One region of the Desulfosporosinus acidiphilus SJ4 genome, then DNA from elsewhere that is predicted to be linked to it. Evidence: riboswitches for the same ligand, from Rfam matches in the RefSeq annotation. Region 1 holds a riboswitch; the other holds the start of a gene.
The links. A riboswitch is a leader RNA that binds a small molecule or an ion and turns the genes downstream of it on or off. The one in region 1 is predicted to bind cyclic di-GMP.
Positions count from the first base shown of each region.

Region 1 (4,540 bases):
TTCAGATTCAAATATTTTTGATATAGACCTTATAAAAGTGGTCAAGCATCTTGCAAAAACAGAAAGCTTTTGGTTAGACATTGTAAATTCAAGTTATCAAAACGAATTCTTAAGCGATCTAGATTTTTTAGGCAAGTTAATGTTTAATAACGATGAACTTATAGAAATTGCTGAAGTATTTTCCAAAATCGTGGATGAGACATCCCCTTATACGGCAAGCCATTCGAAAAATGTAGCTGTTGTATCAAGCTCCTTAGCTAAAATCTATGGCTATAATGACGAAGAAATTAAAATGTTTTATCTAGCTGGTTTACTGCATGATTTGGGAAAATTAGCAGTACCTAATGAGATCTTGACTATACCTGGAAAGCTTACGGAAAAGGAATTTGATCTTATCAAGCAACACCCCTACTATAGTTTTCGAATACTTAAACAAATTGAAGGATTTACCACTATTGCAACGTGGGTTTCCCAGCACCATGAATTATTAGATGCCAGCGGTTATCCATTCGGGCTCAAAAACGATAAAATTAGTTTAGGGGCACGAATTATTACGGTAGCGGATATTTTTTGTGCATTATCAGAGGATAGACCCTACAGAAATGGATTAAGTGTTGAACAAATTCTGCAAACCATGACCATGATGGCCCTGGAAAATAAAATTGATTCGAAATTGGTTAATTATATTTGCTTAAATGCTGATATGATCCTTAATTTAATTACGAAGAAAGTAATTCCACCGTTTCTTAAGAAACAATGTTAAGAACTTTAAAATGACGGGGCAGACACAACGAACAATGACCTATGGTTTAGTCAAGTCTGGCAGCCCATCGGATGGGGAGTGTTGTGTACAATTCTTTTACGATCTTTACAAAGTAAACAGATAAGAATAAAATGATTTTCGGTAGGATATCGATACGCAAAAGAAAAAGGAGAACCCCATGCAAAAACCTGAGATTAAAATTACACAAGATGGTCCTTATATCGTCACGGGCAACGTACCATTATCTGAGAAAATCATTGTCCCTCAAGGCAGAAAATACGAACTGTTTGAGGGACGGGAATTGCCACAAACCGAAACCTATGCTTTGTGCCGCTGCGGAAAGTCAAAAAACACTCCATTTTGTGACGGTTCCCATGAAAAGGTTGGGTTTGTAGGAACTGAAACTGCGTCAAAGGCTAAATATGAAGACCGAGCGGAATTAATAGGAGGACCAGAGATCGATCTATTAGATGATAACCGGTGCGCTTTTGCCCGTTTTTGCCACAGGGATAATGGTAACGTTTGGGAACTGACTCAAAAATCGGATTGGGGCGACAACAGGAGTGAAGCGATCATTGCAGCGAGCGAATGTTTGGCGGGAAGACTTGTCGCAGTGGATAAAGATGGAAATGAAATTGAACCTGAACTTCAGCCCTCCATCGATATCATCCAAGATCCTGAAAAAAGGGTAAGTGCCGGTATTTTCGTAAAAGGAAATATTCCTATCGTAGGGGCAAATGGTGAAACCTATGAAGTTAGAAACAGAGTGGCGTTGTGCCGCTGTGGGAATTCCGAAAATAAACCTTTCTGCGATGCTACACACGTGCTGACAAAGTTTTTGGATAAGAAATAAGGATTTGGCAACTTCGGTATATTATTTGTTATTTCATTGTACTTTAATAAAGTACAGTTCATACTAACACCAAGGATTTGTGTGGGCGATGAGGGAGCGTTTTGACGCTTCTTTTTATTTTCTTGATTTTAGTTATCATGAAGAAGGTATAATTAATAAAACGAAGATTGAGTTTCGCGTTGTTCAAGAGACACTGATGAAAATCAGCGTGTAGCGTTATTTGGACAACTGCATAAGATATGATATACAAGCCTTCATGAATAATTGGATTAAATAGGGGGTGTCATTATGGCTTTAGGTTCAGGCGCTTTATGGGCTGCATTAGGAAATGTTTGGGCTGCTCTGGGGACTTTTTGGACAGCGTTTGCTGTTTTGTGGGCCGCTATAGGAGATTTGTGGGCCGCTCTGATTGCATTGGTTGCTGCTCCGTCAGCTGCATAAAGGAAGATCGACTAGCTTGCAAAGAGCCTCTGAATCCTGGGGTTCTTTGCACCTTTTTTACATACTTGATCCCATGTTGTTCATTTTCTGTCCAATACTCCAGCCCAAGATAGGGGTAAGGTCCTAAAAATTATTGTTGAAAATGAGGCTATTTGGTAATATATTAAAAGGAATTGGTTTGTTTTTAGAGGACTAATTTCCTAAGCAATACGGCAGACCGTCCGAAAGAGCGGGACGCAAAATCATAGGGTCTAAATTCCTTACACAGAACATGAATGCCTAATTGCTTTAATATTGATCGTACATTTAAGTAACCTTTTAATTGTAGGTTGCTTATTTTATTCATTTAAGTAGTTTAGATAACTGTGATAAGTAAATTATTCCTTAGAATATGAAGAAGGAGATAACGTTTTACTACTTTCCTTAAGTAAGTCATCACGACGGAGCATGGTAGAAATAAGAAGTAAAATGGTTTTCCTGACATAGGGACAGACAACAGGCACAATGATTTTAATACCAAAGGAGATGCAGTTATTATTGAACTGGAGACGAACGCTTTGGATTTTATGGGTGACCAACTTTCTAGTCACGGCCGGTATGAGTTTGGTGATTCCATTCCTTCCTTTATATATTGAAAAGCTCGGAGTACATCAATTAAAGGACATAGAACAATGGTCGGGGTGGATTTTTTCAGCCCAATTTGTCACATCCGTTATTTTCCAACCCATCTGGGGAAGATTTGCCGACAAGCATGGACGCAAAATCATGCTTTTACGTGCCGGCCTAGGTATGGGCGTCGTAACAGCGTTAATGGGCGCAGTTGCGTCTGTGTGGCAATTGCTTTTATTCCGATTATTCAACGGGATCTTTTCCGGATTTATCTCCATGTCCGTTTCATTGCAAGCCTCAATAACGCCTAATGAGCATTCAGGCCAGGCACTTGGCATGCTTCAAACGGGAGCAATTGCAGGAAATCTCATCGGCCCTTTGATAGGTGGTGTTTTAGCCGAAACTATTGGTTTCCGTGCTGTGTTCTTTTTAACAGGAGGGTTTCTTATCGTTGCCGGTATTATTGTTTTGATATTTGTACATGAAAATCATGAGCCAAAAATATATTCGAAAAATAATAAAAAAGGTGAACTTATTCAATTAAAACCACTTTTGCCAGTCTTTATGGCCTCTACATTCACCCAAGTCGGTATGATGAGCATTGAACCAATCGTCTCAATCTATGCAGAAACATTATATTCTGGCGGGCATTTGGCCTTGATTGCTGGTCTAGTTGTTGCAATGAGTGGGTTTGCAAATCTTATTGGCGCACCTACATTAGGTAGATTGGGTGATAATATCGGTCAGCGCAAGGTTTTGATGATTGCCTTATGTTCAGCAGCATGTATGTATTTTCCTCAAGCCTTAGCCACTAATATCTACGTTTTACTTGTGGGTCGGTTCCTTTTAGGATTATTTATCGGAGGTATGATACCATCGTTAAATGTACTCGTTAAAAAGAAGGCTCCTAAAGAGCTGCAAGCTACAGCGTTCGGGTTCAACTCTGCTTCCACTTTCTTAGGCAATCTTATAGGTCCACTAGTTGGGAGTACCGTAGCAGCCACTTATGGTATTAAAAATGTTTTTTATGTTACAATGTTTATTTTGCTTGTTAACGCCGTAATGGTCTATTTTAATCGAAACTTAGATGCAGAACCTAGAGCTGCAGCCAGGTAAAACATTAACTAGTAAACTGCCCTTGATTGTACTATAAGTGAATTATATCTTAACATAAGGAATGGTCTTGGCATCCATTACAAGGTGAAAGGTAAACACTTAATGAGCTAAAAGAATAAATTCAGTCAAGGTCAAAGAAAAAGGTCAGAAATGGTCAAATTTGACGCTTGAGTATGAAGAATAGAGAGAGTATACTAAATGTCAGGAAAGGTCAGGAAGTAAAAAGACCCCTGATGGAGGTATAAAATCATGTATGATTTAATTTCTAGTCCAAGACGGTTGCAGCATTATAATGAGATTGAAAATATTTTTCGAAACTTCTTCAACGAGCCATTTTTTTCCGGGATTACACAAAACACCAACAATCTCAAGGTTGATATCAGAGATAACAGCAACGAGTATGTTCTGGAGGCAGATCTTCCTAACGTGAGTAAGGAAAATTTGAATGTATCATTTGAAGATAATGTGCTAACAATTTCGGTAGAACAAGATAAACAAGTCAAGGAAGAGGAAGAAAACTATATCCGTCGCGAACGTTATCAGCAATCTATCTCTCGCAAATTCGCGTTTGATGGTATTGAAAGTGATAGTATCGAAGCCAGATATGAAAATGGTGTTTTGATAGTGACTTTACCGAAGAAAGTAATTCAAAATACTAATCGAAAAATTGAAATTCAATAAAATAGCAAGGATGAGTGCCCTTAATAAATGGGCGCTCGTCCTGATACATAAATGTATACTCCCGCTAAATGCGGTTA
Region 1 is NC_018068.1:2,602,617-2,607,156, forward strand. It holds gene DESACI_RS11890 (HD-GYP domain-containing protein) at 1-763, shown strand, start outside; gene DESACI_RS11895 (CDGSH iron-sulfur domain-containing protein) at 942-1,616, shown strand; gene DESACI_RS24550 (hypothetical protein) at 1,905-2,057, shown strand; cyclic di-GMP riboswitch class I at 2,259-2,348, shown strand; gene DESACI_RS11900 (MFS transporter) at 2,595-3,782, shown strand; gene DESACI_RS11905 (Hsp20/alpha crystallin family protein) at 4,032-4,463, shown strand.

Region 2 (4,540 bases), 2.3 Mb from region 1:
AGAGGTTGAACTTGCAGTTGCCGAAGTAATGACAAAGCGGGGAGAAATTCCTCTTGAAGCTATGGAGGCAATCAGACGTTCAGCGAAAGTTAATCCGAAACGAATTCTAGAAATCGAAGCCATCGTCAGGCATGATCTGATCGCCTTTTTGCAGGCGGTTGTCGAGGAGATCGGAGAAGCGGGCAAATACTTGCATTTAGGTTTAACCTCGTCTGACGTAAAAGATACGGCCTTAAGCCTTGTTCTGAGAGATTCCGGACTGTTGCTGAAGAAAGATCTTCGTGATTTAAGGGAAGCTTTAGCCAAAAGATCTTTAGAAAGCAAATATACCGTCATGGTGGGACGGACACATGGTATTCACGCAGAACCCTTGACTTTTGGCCTAAAATTAGCTTTATGGATCGCCGAACTGGATCGTCAGGAGGAACGTCTGGATCAGGCAATTTTATCAGTAAGTGCAGGAAAAATATCTGGTGCGGTTGGAACCTATGCTAATGTATCTCCAGAGGTGGAAGAAGCTGTATGTAAGTACTTAGGGTTGACAAGAGCTTTAGTGAGTAATCAGATTTTACAGCGAGACCGGCATGCTCATTTTATGACCACTCTCGCTTTAATTGCCGGTTCCTTAGAAAAGATTGCTACGGAAATTCGCAATTTGCAGCGCACAGATATCCTTGAAGTGGAGGAACCCTTTGCTGAAGGGCAAAAAGGCTCTTCGGCAATGCCGCATAAGCGGAATCCCATTGTTTGTGAACAGGTAAGCGGGATGGCAAGACTTATAAGAGGTAATGCTTTAGCGGCCATGGAAAATATGGCACTTTGGCATGAAAGAGATATGACTCACAGTTCCGTTGAACGGGTTATTTTGCCGGACAGCTGTCTGCTCCTTGATCATATGCTTAGGCAGATGACTCGAATTATTTCGGGACTGAAGATTCGCGGAGAGCAAATGAAACGAAATTTACAAAAGACTTATGGTCTAACGTCATCTCAGCGAGTTCTCCTGGCGTTGGTAGAACAAGGGTGTATGCGGGAAGAAGCATACGCCTGGGTTCAACAGGATGCTTTTCAAGCCTGGGATCAGGGAAAAGATTTCATCGAGGTTGTTTCTGAAGATAAAAGGATTGCCAATTATTTGAGCAAAAACAAACTTCAGGGACTCTTTGACTTGAGTTATCATCTCCAACATGTCGATGATATTTTTAAACGTATGGGTTTAGAGTAAAATAATTATGATCTGGGATAATATGTTATTTGATTGAAAGACGGGAGGAATTATTTATGGCTGGTGTTGTATTAATTGGTTCGCAATGGGGAGACGAAGGAAAAGGAAAGATTACGGATTTCTTAGCTGAAAAGGCAAATATGGTTGTTCGCTATCAGGGAGGTAATAATGCCGGGCATACCGTTGTAACCAATGGCGAAGAGTTCAAACTACACTTAATTCCCTCAGGGATACTTTATGAAGATAAGACATGTGTTATTGGCAATGGTGTAGTTATTGATCCCAAGGTTTTGTTGGAAGAATTAAATTATTTAGAAGAACGGGGTATCAAAACCGGTAAACTTCTAATCAGCAGCAATGCTCACGTGATTATGCCTTATCACCTGGTCCTGGACGGTCTCGAAGAAGAGGGCCGGGGAAATAATAAAATCGGAACGACAAAACGCGGTATCGGCCCGGCTTACATGGATAAGGCCTCGCGGGTTGGTATCCGGGTTATCGATCTCCTCGATAATGAAGAATTTGCTGAGAAACTGCACCGTAATTTAGAAGAAAAAAATAACCTTTTAGTTAAAGTTTACGGCAAAGAACCCATGAAATTTGAAGATATCTACCAAACTTACTTAGGTTATGCTGAAAAAATCCGTCCCATGGTTACTGACAGCTCTTTAGCCATTGACGATTGCCTGCGAACCGGGGAAAAAGTACTATTTGAAGGTGCTCAGGGTACCTTGTTAGACATAGATCATGGAACCTATCCCTACGTTACCTCCTCTAATCCTATCGCCGGGGGAGCATGTATCGGGGCAGGCGTTGGGCCGACACGCATTGATCGAGTCGTTGGTGTCATTAAAGCTTATACAACTCGCGTGGGAGAAGGACCTTTTCCTACGGAACTTTTAGATGAGATAGGAGAAGAAATGCGGGCAAATGGCCATGAATTTGGCACCACAACAGGCCGCCCTCGCCGCTGTGGCTGGTTCGATGCGTTGATTGCACGCTATGCGGCACGTGTCAGCGGAATTTCAGATTTTGCTGTTACAAAACTCGATGTCCTTACGGGACTTAAGACCTTAAAGATTTGTGTTGGCTATCGGGTTAATAACGAAGTAATTTATGAGTTTCCCCAAAGCCAAAAGATATTTGAGAACTGTCAGCCGGTTTATGAGGAGCTGCCTGGTTGGCAGGAGGATTTAACCAAAGTTCGACGCTTTGAAGAATTGCCAGAGGCTGCTCAAAATTATATTAAGCGGATCGAAAAGCTGACGGGTGTTAATGCAACCTTAATAGCCGTAGGGCCCGGGCGGGAACAAACTATTGTGCGTGGTACAATCTTCTAAATATGTAATAAAGAAAAGAATCTTGACACATTTAGAACTTTCCTGTAACATTTTATACGAAACATAGGTCTTTTTGAGCCATTAGCTCAGTCGGTAGAGCACCTGACTTTTAATCAGGGTGTCCCGCGTTCGAGTCGCGGATGGCTCACCATTGTTTCTGTCGTAACTCATAAGAGTTTTTGAGTGAGAATACAGGGATATTTGATAGATGGTCATCAGTCTGGTCTTCCAAGTTCAGACAATCTTTGTGATGCTTTGGATGACTTCACCATATAGGTATTGCATTGATTTAAATTCATATGAAGCAAAGGACACTTGAAAAGAGCAAACCTAGCGTGAGCTAGGGACGCAAAGCTACGGGTCTCCAAATAAGGATGATGGCCGAGTTACTAAAGAGGACTTAGTCGCCATTCCTATCGAATGGCGATTTTGTTTTTTATTGAATCAATCTATGAACTTAAAGGAAGGATGTTGAGGTTGACAAAAATCAAATATCGTATTCTCCTACTCTTGTTAGTTACTACATTAATTATGGGGCTCATCCTTGGCGGCTATAATATTTATAGCGTCATTACGACGGAACAAAGCAATATAGCTCAATATCGTACGACTTTGTACGAACAATTTGACAGGCAGATTAAGCTGGAGGTGCAAACGGCCTATAGCCTGGTTCAGGAAGAGTATAATAAGCAACAAAAAGGAGAATTAACACCGGAACAAGCCAAAACTACGGCAGCCGATTTAGTTAGGCAACTTCGGTTTGACAATGGTAATTATTTCTGGATCGATACGACTGAAGGAATAAATGTAGTTCTTCTCGGAAGAGTCGAGTCCGAGGGCAAATCCCGTCTTAACGCACAGGACACTCAGGGTAAATATTTTATCAAAGAAATGATTGCCAATGGGTCAAAACCGGATGGCGGGTATACTGATTATACTTTTGCCAAGCCGAATCAAACGCAGCCTCTCCCGAAGCGAGGCTACACCCTGTTATTTAAACCTTATAACTGGGTAATTGGGACAGGCAACTGGGTTGATGATATGGACAAGCTTGTGGCAGTTAAGCAACAAGAGGTCGTTAAAGCAGGGCAAGTAAGTGTCATTTCGACCATTGTTTCAATGATTTTAGCTTTCGGAGTCGCCTTAGTATTGGGCACAGTTCTGAGCAATAAGATTTCAAAACAGATAAACGACGTGGCAGAGACAGCCGAAGAAATTGCAAAAGGAAACCTTAATATTAAAAAGTTTGATACCAGCGCAAAAGACGAATTGGGAAAGCTTGGCAGAGCTTTTAACACTATGGTAGATAACTTGAACCAACTGGTAAAACAAGTATCTTCCTCTGCTGCCCAAGTGGCAGCATCATCGCAGCAACTTAGCGCCGGCGCAGAACAATCCGCACAAGCTTCCAGTCAAGTTGCAGCAGCCATTATGGAAGTCTCGCAAGGAGCTGAAAAGCAGCTGAATGCGATGAATGAATCGTCAGCTATTGTTGAACAGATGTCAGCCGGAATTCAGCAAATGGTTGAAAATGCTAAGGTGGTTGTAAGATCTTCGGAGAAAACAGCCCTTTCAGCTTCAGAAGGAAGTGCTGCAATTGACAAGACAATTCAACAAATGGCGACGATTGACCAGACCGTAACCGGTTCGGCAGAAGTCGTTATGACCTTAGGTGAGCGTTCCAAGGAAATCGGACAAATTGTTGATACGATTTCGGGGATAGCTGCGCAAACAAATTTGCTTGCCTTAAATGCTGCAATTGAGGCAGCTCGAGCCGGTGAGCAAGGTAAAGGATTTGCTGTTGTCGCTGACGAAGTGCGTAAATTAGCCGAACAATCCCAGGAAGCTTCGCAACAAATTGCTGCATTAATTCATGAAATCCAACAAGATACGCAAAAGGCTGTTTTGTCAATCAACGAAGGAACTCATCAGGTAAAATTGGGTACTGAGGTCGCTGAAACAGCTGGTCAAGCAT
Region 2 is NC_018068.1:4,885,401-4,889,940, reverse strand. It holds gene purB (adenylosuccinate lyase) at 1-1,225, shown strand, start outside; gene DESACI_RS22330 (adenylosuccinate synthase) at 1,282-2,565, shown strand; tRNA gene DESACI_RS22325 (tRNA-Lys) at 2,641-2,716, shown strand; cyclic di-GMP riboswitch class I at 2,879-2,959, shown strand; gene DESACI_RS22320 (methyl-accepting chemotaxis protein) at 3,043-4,540, shown strand, end outside.
Region 2: it holds a riboswitch for cyclic di-GMP, as region 1 does, so the genes downstream of both, DESACI_RS22320 (methyl-accepting chemotaxis protein) here and DESACI_RS11900 (MFS transporter) in region 1, are expected to answer to the same signal.